4 regions of the Enterococcus salsurae genome follow, and region 1 is predicted to be linked to each of the others. Evidence: predicted binding sites of a transcription regulator. Region 1 holds the regulator's gene; each other region holds the start of a gene.
The links. The regulator NrdR, encoded in region 1, represses ribonucleotide reductase genes. The targets are predictions, from matches to a motif close to ACACNATATATNGTGT.
Positions count from the first base shown of each region.

Region 2: the regulator NrdR is predicted to act here: its motif matches at 1,921-1,936, upstream of nrdH (glutaredoxin-like protein NrdH).
Region 3: the regulator NrdR is predicted to act here: its motif matches at 1,299-1,314, upstream of nrdD (anaerobic ribonucleoside-triphosphate reductase).
Region 4: the regulator NrdR is predicted to act here: its motif matches at 1,797-1,812, upstream of ACYVRS_RS02170 (deoxynucleoside kinase).

Region 1 covers NZ_BAAHWY010000002.1:30,600-33,816, reverse strand. Annotated here, with positions in the region: gene ACYVRS_RS04450 (FusB/FusC family EF-G-binding protein) at 205-846, shown strand; gene nrdR (transcriptional regulator NrdR) at 1,051-1,521, shown strand; gene ACYVRS_RS04440 (replication initiation and membrane attachment family protein) at 1,539-2,912, shown strand; gene dnaI (primosomal protein DnaI) at 2,912-3,217, shown strand, end outside.
Region 2 covers NZ_BAAHWY010000002.1:754,640-757,856, reverse strand. Annotated here, with positions in the region: gene nrdE (class 1b ribonucleoside-diphosphate reductase subunit alpha) at 1-1,497, opposite strand, end outside; gene nrdH (glutaredoxin-like protein NrdH) at 1,595-1,819, opposite strand; gene ACYVRS_RS07830 (ferrous iron transport protein A) at 2,177-2,641, shown strand; gene feoB (ferrous iron transport protein B) at 2,643-3,217, shown strand, end outside.
Region 3 covers NZ_BAAHWY010000003.1:232,040-235,256, reverse strand. Annotated here, with positions in the region: gene ACYVRS_RS09330 (FtsX-like permease family protein) at 1-326, opposite strand, end outside; gene ACYVRS_RS09325 (ABC transporter ATP-binding protein) at 316-1,080, opposite strand; gene nrdD (anaerobic ribonucleoside-triphosphate reductase) at 1,366-3,217, shown strand, end outside.
Region 4 covers NZ_BAAHWY010000001.1:434,786-438,002, reverse strand. Annotated here, with positions in the region: gene mvaD (diphosphomevalonate decarboxylase) at 1-601, opposite strand, end outside; gene mvk (mevalonate kinase) at 594-1,526, opposite strand; gene ACYVRS_RS02170 (deoxynucleoside kinase) at 1,829-2,470, shown strand; gene ACYVRS_RS02165 (magnesium transporter CorA family protein) at 2,556-3,217, shown strand, end outside.

The sequences.
Region 1 (3,217 bases):
CCCGCAGCGACGCGTATCGTTGCGGGTTTCTTTTTGTGCTTTCTTTGCGTTGATTTGACAAAAGATAGTAGAACGTTTATAATCCTAGTGCAATTTATTCAGAAATGTTCAATTAGGTGGTGGTCATCAAATGCAAATTTTCGCATTGTGTCTTAGGGGAAAAGTGTTCGTATAACCGAATCATAAAGAAAAGAGGCCAATCAGATGATCCAACCGAATCAATTCAATGTGATCAAAGAACAAATATTTCAATTGGTACGCACATACCAAACCGTCAATGACCCGCAAACAGTTCGAACAATCGAAGAAATGACCAAAGATGTGGTCAACAGTCAATTCGATTCCGAGGATAGCCAAGCATTGTTGATCGTCAATGAGATGTTCCAACGCGGCTTGAGCATCAAAAAAGCGGAGGCACACTTGTCTGATTTAAAAAACTTTGTTGAACCCTTCAAAGCACCCTCAGTCAAACAAACAGAGAAACTGTTTCGCAAAGTCAAAAAATTAAAAATTCCGGATTTTGAACAATTCGATTTAAAAGAAACGACCTATTTGGCATGGGATGATATTGGCAGTCAAAGCAAATTTATGATTGCCGCTGGCGATGATGGATATACGGCGGTCCATGGACATATGTCCACTGAAGTCAAAAAGGGCATTTGCCCTATCTGTCAGCATGAAGGCAATGTATCCATGTTCCTATCTCTGACGAAATCAAGTGGTGATGGCACCTATACCAAACGCGGCAACTATATTTGTCGCGATAGTCAGCGCTGCAATCAGCAACTGACAGATAAAGCCTTGATCACGGCATTCCTTTCATTGGTCAAGATGAAAGAAAAATAACGAAAAAAGCGACAGGAAATTTTCTGTCGTTTTTTCATTTTGTTTCAAAAAAACAAGGATTCTATTATTTAAATTTTCTATTAAATCAACCAAATAAGCGGTTTTAGCTATTGTACCAATACATTTCATGTTATAATTATCTATATAATTTAATCGCTTTAATCAAGAACGCACACGCGTCTGAGAAAAAAATGGGGTGAAAACATGCAATGTCCAAAATGTCACCATAACAATTCACGGGTCGTTGACAGTCGACAAGCCGATGACGGCCGTGTGATCCGCCGACGCCGCGAATGTGAGAACTGCGGCTACCGCTTTACCACGTTCGAACGAATCGAAGAAGCACCATTGCTTGTCATCAAAAAGAATGGCGCTCGGGAAGAATTTAATCGTGAAAAAATCTTACGGGGCTTGATCCGCTCTGCTGAAAAACGTCCTGTAACGATGGATCAAATGGAAACGATCGTCGACCATGTTGAATCAAGAGTTCGCTCGTTAGGCGAAAACGAAGTTTCCACAACAATGATAGGAGAATTCGTGATGGAAGAATTGGTCGATTTAGATGAGATTGCTTATATTCGTTTTGCCAGCGTCTATCGCCAGTTCAAAGATATGTCTGTCTTCTTAAAAGAGTTGCAAGATATCGTCGAAAAAGCCAAAGAACCACAAGAATAAATGAAGGGGGAAATCACGTGGGCAATCAACTGCCGAATCAAAGCTATCAAGTCTTTAAAAGCCGGCCATTAAGTACGGAAGGCAAAGATGCCCTTATTTTCTTGTATCAACCAATCATTGAAAGTGATGGCTTAGCCCTGTACCTTTCTCTAGCGGCCGATCACCAGTCAGGTACAATTGCAGCCGACACGGCTGAACATGTGATTTTAGATTTGCTGAATGCGATGAATGTCGGCATGCAACGGTTCATGCAAGCCAAGGAAAAGTTGGAGGGGATTGGGTTATTGCGTTCCTTCGAAAAAACGGACCCGCAGCAAGGGACAAGTTACCTCTATCTTCTGCAAGAACCTGTGCATCCTTTGGATTTTTTTCAAGATGAGCTTTATAGCTATCTTTTGCTGAATCGTGTAGGTGAACGCAAGTTCGAACAATTGGTCTCGCTATTCCAACCGCAAAGAGCATCCTTGACATCGTTTCAAGAAACGACGACTTCCTTTACCCAAGCGTACGGTTTAGATCCGAAACGTTTTGCTGCAAGTGAATCCAAGCTGCAATCCGTGCAGCAAGCCTTTCAAGAAGACCAGCAGCCCTTGGCACTAGAAGAAGCTGCGATCGATTGGGATTTCTTATTTTATGAAGCGCAAAGACGCTATATCCGATCAGAAAACTTCACGCCGGCCTTCAAGCAAAAATTATTGATGTACCATGCTTTATACGGCTATGACGTGTTAGAATTATTGGATCTTATGGCAGATCATGTTTCCTTGACAACGGGAGAAGTGGATCAAAAGCGGTTGGAACAGGCAGTGATCAGAAAGTCTCGCCAAACCTTTAGCAAAACGACCCGCAGCGAAGATCCTAAAACAGAATCCCAATTGCGGCGTTTCAATACCTTGAAACAAAATGGTTTTTCTGACAATGACATTCTCTTGATCCAAGAAAGCGAACATACTGCACCCATTCCATTTTTGAAAGCAATCAAGGTTGAAAAAAATAGTTTTATGACGGATTCAGAACAATGGCTGATCAAAAGCTTGGTGGAACGTTCCCCTTTGCCAAATAGTGTCATCAATGTCTTGGTCCATTATGCCTTGGTCGTTCAAAATAATGCTGCACTAAACGGGAGTTATATCAACAACATTGCTGCCCAATGGTCGGAATTGAAGATTGGCACGGCAGAAGATGCAATCAAGCATGTCCGCAACTTGGTCAAGACGGCGAAAGAGAAACGTACGAGACCCCAAACCAATGGCAATCGGATCATTCGCCAAGAAAAGCTGCCGGCTTGGGCGGAATCGCCAGTAGAAGAAGCGACATTGACGCCGGAGCGTCAAGCGGAGTTAGATCGGAAATTACAAAATTATCTGCATAAGAAAGCTGGTGATAAATAATGGAAGATGTGGGGAAAAACCTGAATCATATGTTGGATAAGCGAAATTACCGCAGTCAATTTTCGGCCATGATGTCAGAAGTATTAGAAGATCCAGATGTCAAAGCATTCATCCAAGAAAACCAAGAGGCATTAACAGAAGCGGATATTCAGAAAAGCTATGCCAAATTATATGAGTTCGTACAAGAAAAGCGCAAATTCCGGATCAATGATCCAGGCATGATCGCACCAGGATACGAACCTCGTTTGGCATTGAATTTCCATTTTATCGATGTGACTTATGTACCGACCAAAGAACTATTGGCC
Region 2 (3,217 bases), 720 kb from region 1:
TGTCCAATAGTTCAAGAGCATAAAGTAAAGATCCGTGAATTCAATCGATTCTGGAGAACCATAATGCATTTGATTTTTGGCGAAATAGGTATGCAAGCCCATGGCACCTAAACCAATGGTATGGTTCAAGGCATTGCCATTTTGGATCGAAGGCACAACATCGATATCTGAAGCATCTGTGACGAATGTAAGGGCCCGGGTCATCGCTTTCACAGAGCGCCCAAAATCAGGGCTGTCCATCAAATTGACAATATTGGTTGAACCCAGGTTACAACTAATGTCCGTACCAAGGACGTCATATTCCTGTTTGCCATTGATGTCAGAAGGTGCTTGTACTTGCAAGATCTCAGAACATAGGTTGCTCATGATGATTTTGCCATCAATTGGATTTGCACGATTGGCTGTATCGATATTGATGATATAAGGATAACCTGATTCTTGTTGCAGTTTAGAAATTTCATTTTCTAAATCTCGCGCACGGATTTTCGTTTTGCGAATCCGCGGGTTCGCGATCAGATTGTCGTATTCTTTGGTGATATCCACATAGGAGAAGGGTACACCATATTCTTTTTCTACACTATATGGGCTGAATAAATACATATCTTCATTTTTGCGGGTCAATTCGTAAAACTTATCAGGGACGATCACACCTAGTGACAACGTTTTGACACGGATTTTTTCGTCAGCATTTTCTTTTTTTGCAGATAAGAAGCTGATGATATCTGGGTGGAAGACATTTAAGTACACCACACCGGCACCTTGACGTTGTCCCAATTGATTCGAATAGCTGAAGCTATCTTCAAATAATTTCATCACAGGCATCACGCCGCTTGCTGCACCCTCGTATCCTTTGATTGGTGCGCCAGCTTCACGTAAATTAGAAAGGGTGATACCGACACCGCCGCCGATCCGTGATAATTGCAGTGCAGAGTTGATCCCGCGCCCAATCGCATTCATGTCATCGGTGATCTGGATCAAGAAACAAGACACCAATTCGCCCCGGCGTTTACGGCCAGCGTTCAAGAAAGAAGGCGTTGCTGGCTGGTATCGTTGATAAATCATTTCATCAGCTAAACTTAAGGCCAATTCTTCATTGCCATCCGCAAAGTACAGTGCATTGAAAGCAACCCGGTCTTCATAACGTTCTAAATAAGCAGTCCCATCATTGGTCTTTAAGGCATATTGCGAATAAAATTTGTAGGCAGCCATAAATGATTTGAAGGTGAAGTGTTGGTCGTCTAAGAATTGATATAATTTTTCAATAAAAGCTGGGTCATATTTTCGGATAAATGCTTCTTCTAAGTAGTCATGTTCAATAAGATAATTGATTTTATCCATTGCAGTCGCAAAGGTCAGTGTATTGGGTTCAACATTTTCTTTGAAAAATGCCGCCAAAGCATCTTTGTCTTTGTTCAATGGAATTTGACCGTCGACTGGACGATTGATTTCATTGTTTAATTTGAAATAGCTGACATCTTTGATTTCTTTCAAGCTCATATCGGGCTAACCTCTTTTCTTATTTTGTACGTATAAAAAAGGATTTGCGGTCTTGCGACTGACAAATCCCTCAAAAAGCAGCGAATTGAAAAAAATCTTAGCTCGCCAATTGACGTAATTGATCTGGACGGAAACCAATGATTGTTTGTGCGTCAGATGTAATGACAGGTACACTTTGGAACCCTTGTTCTTTCAAAAATTCTAAGGCTTCTGGTTCATTGTCAATATTTACTTCTTCAAAAGCGATTTGATTTTCGCTTAAAAAGCGTTTGGCCATTTTACATTGCATGCAGTTGTTTTTAGAAAATAATTTAATATTCATGTGTCATTCCTCCACGTAATTTCTCTATAGACATTAGTATAAATAACTCTCGGAGAAAGTCAACGGAAAAACACTATATATTGTGCTTGTGAAAATCGCATACACTATTTATAGTGTTAACACGTTTTTTATACAAGGGACATTTACGCTAAAATAGGATGGAATCGGGCTTTATCATCATGGTAGAAAGGTGATATGCAAACGGAATGATTAAAAAAAAATTTGATTGTGAAGTGAATGACAAACCAAATCGAATAGACCATTGACTTTCAGCAGAATCGGCTCTATTATAATGATAATCATTCTCATTTAATTGTGCTGTAACACACAATAATTTGCCAGGAGGTGTGTAAATAGATGAAAATGGCGCAAACTCAGGGTTCTTCTACCTACCTGATTGAATCGATCCGGACAGAACCATCCGTAACAGCTCATCTTCATGATTTGGGGTTGCGTAAGGGATCAGAAGTCATCATTTTACAAAAGAATCATCAAGGGGGAATCCTCTTATATCAAGACAACCGGATTGCATTAGACACCTCCGTGATGGAAAGAATCGATGTCACGCCAATCCTGCAAGAGAAAACAATCACTTCTTTAGATCAATTGGTCGTCGGAGAAGAAGCGCGTATAACCAGTATTGCAGCCGTGGGCGCACTGCGACGCCGACTCATGGATATGGGCTTGACGAAAAAAGTTCCCCTAAAAGTTGTCAAGTTGGCCCCACTCGGAGATCCGATTGAGATTCGGATCAGGGGATACGAGTTGTCAATGCGTAAAGATGAAGCGGTGCACATTCTTGTCGAAAAGGAGGAGGTGTAAGATGCATTTGCAATGTGCATTGGTCGGTAATCCCAATAGCGGCAAAACAAGTACCTTTAATCAGTTGACTGGTGCAAAACAGACCGTTGGCAATTGGCCTGGTGTAACAGTTGAACGCAAGTCAGGCAAATACAAAAAAGATAAGCTGATCACGATCCAGGATCTGCCAGGCATCTATTCATTGTCTCCATATACACCAGAAGAAGTCATCTCCCGCAATTACTTGCAAGAAGCATCGATCGATGCGGTGTTAAATATCGTAGATGGGACAAACTTAGAACGAAATTTGTATCTTACGCTGCAATTGCTAGAAATGGGATTGCCCATCGTTGTCGCCATTAACATGAGTGATTTGTTGAAGAAAAAAGGCATTCAGCTGAATATTGACAAACTGGCCTATGGCTTAGGCGTATCCGTCGTGAAAATCAGCGCCTTAAAGCAGCAGGGAATGGAAAAAATGATGTCCACGGCCAAACAGTCTGCAAAAAAACAAGCCGCCATTCTCAGGTATGATCCACGACTGGAGTCGGCTTTAGCTGAAATTGGTCATCAATTGCCAGCTGATTTATCTGAAGC
Region 3 (3,217 bases), on a different contig from region 1:
AAATTTTCCCGCAGCAGCAACCAGGCCAGCCGCCCTCGCCGCAACCCGAGCAACTGATAAATATTGATTTCCTTTTGTCTTTGACTCAGAAAGAAATGATTGGCACTCAGCATAAAAAACAACACCACAAAGGCCACAATACTACTGCCAAAACCCAATACGCCCTCGATGCGAATATCTTGCTGTACCCGCTGCGTCAGTAAGCGATCATTCATCATGGCGCTAAAAGAATAAAAAATCATCACAGCAGTCATCATACAGATGAAATAAACACCATAATTACGACTTTGCCTTAAAAAACTGCGCCAACCGATTTTAAACAACATGTCGAGGTCCCCCTCCGATCGTTGCCTGCATGTCGATGATCTTTTCAAAAAAATCTTGCCGTGACCCTTTCTTTGTCACTTCTGCAAAAAATACGCCATCTCTGATGAACAAAATCCGATTACAATAACTCGCAGTGAAGGGATCATGGGTGACCATCAAGATCGTGGTCTTTTCCTGTTGGTTGATTTGGTCCAAATAACGCAGCAATTCAGTGGCTGCTTTCGAGTCCAATGCCCCCGTAGGTTCATCGGCAAACAAGACCGCCGGTTGACTCACGATCGCGCGTGCCGCGGCGATACGCTGCTTTTGACCCACAGACAATTCTTCCGGATAACGATCTAAGAGATGTTCAATGCCCAGCAGTGAGGCAATTCGAGAAATGCGTTGATCGGTTTCTGCGATCGGCAACCGATCAATGGCCAATGGCAGCAAAATATTGTCTTTGGCGTTCAATGTATCCAATAAGTTAAAATCTTGAAAAATAAAGCCAATTTCTTTTCTTCTAAAATCGCTCAAGCGGTTTTCAGACATGCGGGTGATATCTTTCCCATTGATATAGATGGACCCAAGACTCGGACGCAAAATGGAGGACAATAAATTCATCAATGTCGTTTTCCCCGCACCACTCGGCCCCATGATTCCGACAAACTCCCCTTTATCCACGACAAAAGACAGATTATCCAACACTTTCGTTTGATTGAACCGGGTACCATATGTTTTGGTCAAATGTTTGACATCAATCATGTTTCTCATAAAGAACCCTCCTTTTTCATACATTCCACTCTATGGTAGCATACTTTTCTCATGAAAACAGTTTACGCAAAAGAAGCCAAAAATATTTTTTTACTTTTTTTTATTCATTGTGTGAAACATGAAACAATCCAAACATTGTTGTTATCATCTTTAAAGCATTTTCGCCAAATGAATATGCACTACATATTGTGTATATCCAAGAATCAACGCCGATAATCCCACTATATATAGTTGCTCATTCGACTATTTTGTTTTATCATATTGATGAAGATAGGAGTGGTTCCAATGATGGAGATTAAAAGAAATCCTGAACAAGGATTGACAAGACAACCCCATTTAGCAAATTTAAAAATAGTCAAACGTGATGGTCGGCTGGTCGATTTTGACGATCAAAAGATCTATGATGCTTTGGTCAAAGCCCAAAGAAATGCACAAGGGGAATTGACCCCCATTGACCATGAGCATATCATGGAGATCGTAGAAAGCATTGATCATGAAATCGCTGCTCGTTTCCAAACGAACGTCAAAATATACGAAGTTCAAAATATCGTTGAACATATCTTGCTGGCAAAAAATGCCTATGCCTTAGCAGAAGAGTACATCAATTATCGGACTCGTCGTGATTTTGAACGCAGCAAGGCAACAGACATCAACTTCACGATCAACAAATTGATGAATAAAGACCAATCCGTTGTCAATGAGAATGCCAATAAAGACAGCAATGTCTTCAATACACAACGGGACTTGACTGCAGGGATCGTTGGCAAGTCCATCGGCTTGAAGATGTTGCCGCCCCATGTGGCCAACGCCCACCAAAAAGGCGATATCCATTATCACGATCTAGATTATCATCCTTACACACCGATGACGAATTGCTGCTTGATCGACTTTAAAGGGATGTTGAACAATGGTTTCAAGATCGGCAATGCTGAAGTTGAATCACCGAAATCGATCCAAACAGCAACTGCTCAAATCTCACAAATCATCGCCAATGTTGCTTCTAGCCAATATGGCGGCTGCTCTGCTGACCGTACCGATGAACTATTGGCGCCTTTTGCAGAATTGAATTACCAAAAACATCTTCGGGATGCAGAAGAATGGATCGAAGCCCCAGAGCGTCGGGAAGCCTATGCGAAAAGCAAAACCCGCAAGGACATTTTTGATGCGATGCAAAGTTTAGAATATGAGATCAACACCTTATTCACGTCAAACGGACAAACCCCTTTCACTTCACTAGGGTTTGGTCTAGGAACGTCATGGTTTGAACGGGAGATCCAACGGGCGATCTTGCAGATCCGGATCAACGGACTAGGCAGTGAAAAGAGAACAGCGATTTTTCCTAAATTGATTTTCAGCGTGCGTCGCGGGGTCAATCTTGACGCGACAGATCCAAACTATGATATCAAAGAATTGGCATTAGAATGTGCCACCAAACGGATGTATCCGGATATTTTAAACTATGACAAACTGGTCGAATTGACAGGCAGTTTCAAAGTACCTATGGGCTGCCGCTCATTCTTGCAAGGTTGGAAGAATGAACAAGGAGAAGAAATCAATGTTGGTCGGATGAATCTAGGTGTCGTGACCTTGAATATCCCCCGCATCGCCTTAGAAGCCAATGGTGACCAAGACAAATTCTGGTCGATTTTAGCTGATCGTTTGCAGATCGTCAAAGATGCACTGGTTTATCGCGTGGAACGATGCAAAGAAGCCAGTCCAGCCAATGCGCCTATTTTATACATGTATGGTGCTTTCGGTGAACGCTTAGACCGCAAAGACAACGTGGATCAACTTTTCAAAAACAAACGGGCGACTGTTTCCCTAGGCTATATTGGGTTGTATGAAGCCGCAGCTGCCTTTTATGGCGGCGAATGGGAACACGATTCTGAAGCAAAAGCCTTTACCCTAGCCATCGTTAAAGAGTTGAAATCTCATGCAGATGCTTGGGGGGATGAATACGGCTATCATTTCAGCGTCTATTCAACACCTAGCGAAAGCTTGACTGACCGCTTCTGTCGCCTAGATACCGAAAAATTTGGTGAGATCGACAATATCACGGACAAAGAATATTATACAAATAGTTTTCACTATGATGTCCGCAAAAATCCAACACCTTTTGAAAAACTAGATTTCGAAA
Region 4 (3,217 bases), on a different contig from region 1:
ATGTTTCCACCGTCCGGCGCATCCCATCGCGGCTGGAGACTTCCTTTTCTTGGTCATTGATCAAGATGAAAATCATGCTCAAGTCATTTTCCCAATTATCTGATGCTACTTGCAAAGCGTAAGAGGTGTCATCTGTTCCTTGCTGCCACTCAGCAAAGCCGCCATATATACTGCGGCAGGCGGATCCAGATCCTTTCCGTGCCAAACGGGATAGTTCCTCCACTGAAAGCTGCATGTTCAAAGCCTCGTTACAAGCGCCTGCTAAAGCAGCTAACCCACTTGCAGAAGAGGCCAAACCAGCAGCTGTCGGCACGAAGTTGCGGCTGTCGATGGAGGCATAGAGCGGACAGTCTGCTTCGGAACGGATCATATCTAAGAATGCGCTGATTTTTTTGGTAGCTGCTGCAGATTGTTCTATGCCATCTAAGAAAAATCGGTCCTCTGCGAAGTCTTCTGCAAACGTGATAGATGTTTCTGTATAAAACGCATCTAACGTGAGAGACAGACTATTGTTCATCGGTAAAATCAGTGCTTCATCTTTTTTGCCCCAATACTTGATCAACGCGATATTCGTATAGGCACGTGCTTTCCCTTTATACATGTTCATAAACTCCTAATCCTTGTATCCAAGCCGCACGGGCGCCTTCGGACAATAAAATATGGCTGATCGTTTCAGCCTTTTCTCTGGTATCGGTCAAGACGATCAAACAACCGCCGCGACCGCCACCGGTCAATTTGGCACCATAGGCACCCTGCTGTCTTGCAGTGGCGACTAAATGATCCAGGCGATCATTGCTGACGCCCAATTGTTGCAACGCCTGATGGGCATGATCCATAGCCTGACCTAGGGCAGTTAGCTGATTGTTGATCACAGCTTGCTTGGCTGCCTTTGTTTCCTGTCCCAACTGCTGGATCGCTTGACTAGCTACCGTGGGTTCTGTATCGAAAAGATGTGCCACACTTTTGACTGCTTCACGGGTCTGTCCTTTGATTCCGGTATCTGCGACCAATAAGTAGCCATCGATCGTTAAGGGGAAAGAAGTGATTGGCTGACCTTTGATAAAATAGATCGCATCGTGTCCGCTGGCTGCGGCTGCATCAATGCCGCTCGGATTGCCATGGGCGATTTTCTCAGAAAAATCAACATAGACCATTAATTCTTCTTTGGTATACGCATGACCGATCCAATCAAAAAAAGCCCGGGTCAAAGCAACCGCTACTGCTGCACTCGATCCCATTCCTCGTTCAGAAGGGATGGTGCTGACGATCGTCGTTTGAAACGGCGCCGTCTGAAAATCCTGCTGCAACCGCAGTAACAATGTTTTGACATTCTTCATATGTGGAGGGGCATCCGATAACGAACCATGAAAATAGCTTGAAATCAATGTATTGGTTGTACTATCGATGATTTCGACTTGGACTTTTGCCCCCGAAAAAGGGAAGGCAATCGCTGGTTCTCCATAGACAACAGCATGTTCCCCCATCAAGATGATTTTACCCGTAGCTATGCCACTACCGACTGACATGTTTTTCCTCATTTCTTTAGGGAGCGTAGCCCACCTATATCTTTTTTTAACTATCATTATCGTAAAAAACGACTGACAAAAATTAAATTGAATGAAAGATCCTTTCCTATTCTACTAGAAGATGACTGATTCGTTAAGCATTCCGACAGAGATTTGCAAAAAAAGCAAAAATCTTTAAACTTTTATTGAAAAAAAACTTGATGTATGCTTCATTAATTTTAGTTGACGGTACAAGATATAGTGTTGTATAGTTGATATCGCAAAAGAAACATACAATATTTAGTGTAAGTGAGTTGGGGGATATGAGCGTGATCGTATTAGCAGGAACGATTGGTGCCGGCAAATCAAGTTTAACAGCATTGATTGCCAATCATTTAGGCAGTGAAGCCTTTTATGAATCGATCGATGACAATGAAGTGCTGCCATTATTTTATGCAGATCCAAATAAATATGCGTTTTTACTGCAAATATATTTTTTGAATAAACGATTTGATAGTATCAAGAAAGCCATGACAGACGACAACAATGTGCTGGATCGTTCGATTTACGAAGATTCGTTATTGTTCCATTTAAATGCTGATTTGGGACGAGCAACTGATACAGAAGTCAAAGTCTATGACGAATTATTGGCCAACATGTTGGAAGAATTACCCTATGCGGCCTACAAAAAACATCCTGATCTATTGGTACATATCCGAGTATCTTTTGACACGATGCTAGAACGGATCCAAAAACGCGGCCGTGAGTACGAGCAGTTGACCTTTGATCCAACATTGTACGATTACTATGAAGAATTGAATAAACGCTATGATCAATGGTATGCGGACTATAACGAGAGTCCCAAAATTCAAATCGACGGCGACCGTTTCAATTTTGTCGAAGATCCGGAAGCTGCACAAGCCGTGTTGACCATGGTGGAAGACGCATTGAAAGGCGTACGCTAATTGATCGATTGACCCAAAGACCGCTTATAAGTGGGCTTTGGGCTTTTTTTCTTTTATAATAGAAAGGAAGACTGGAGGGAACGCTTTGGAAAAGAAACATTTATTCAATGATGGCAACTACGAATGGATCCAAGTGGACCAACAAGATGCCACGAGTATTACTGCTTTACAAAAAGAATACCGTTTGTCAGATGAGATGCTGACCTATTCATTGGACAAAAATGAACGCGCACGGGTGGAGTATGATACGGATGAAGCTGCCTTGTTGGTGGTGTACAATGTCCCGCAGCAAGACAAACGGGACAATCACTTTGAAACAAGTCCGATAACCTTTATTTTGAAAAAACAGCAATTGTTTACCTTCTCTTCACAGCATACACAGTATGTGATTCCAATGATGGAACGTCTGATCATGCAATCACCGATGCAAACACCCATCCACTTTTTGTTTCAAAGTCTATTTTTGATATCAGGGACGTTCTTCCCGCTGGTGGAAGAAGTCAACAGTGACCGTATTCGACTCAATCAAAGACTACGCGAAAAAACAACGAACAAGAATCTATTGCAGATGTCCGACTTAGAAGTGGGGCTTGTCTTTTTGGTGTCTGCTTCTAAACAAAATGCAGTATTGTTGGAACAAATCAAAGCCTTATCGATATACCGCTTGATGGATGCTGACGAAAAAGAGCAATTGGATGATGCACTGATCGAAGCCAAGCAAGCGGTGGAAATGACGCAGCTGGCTTT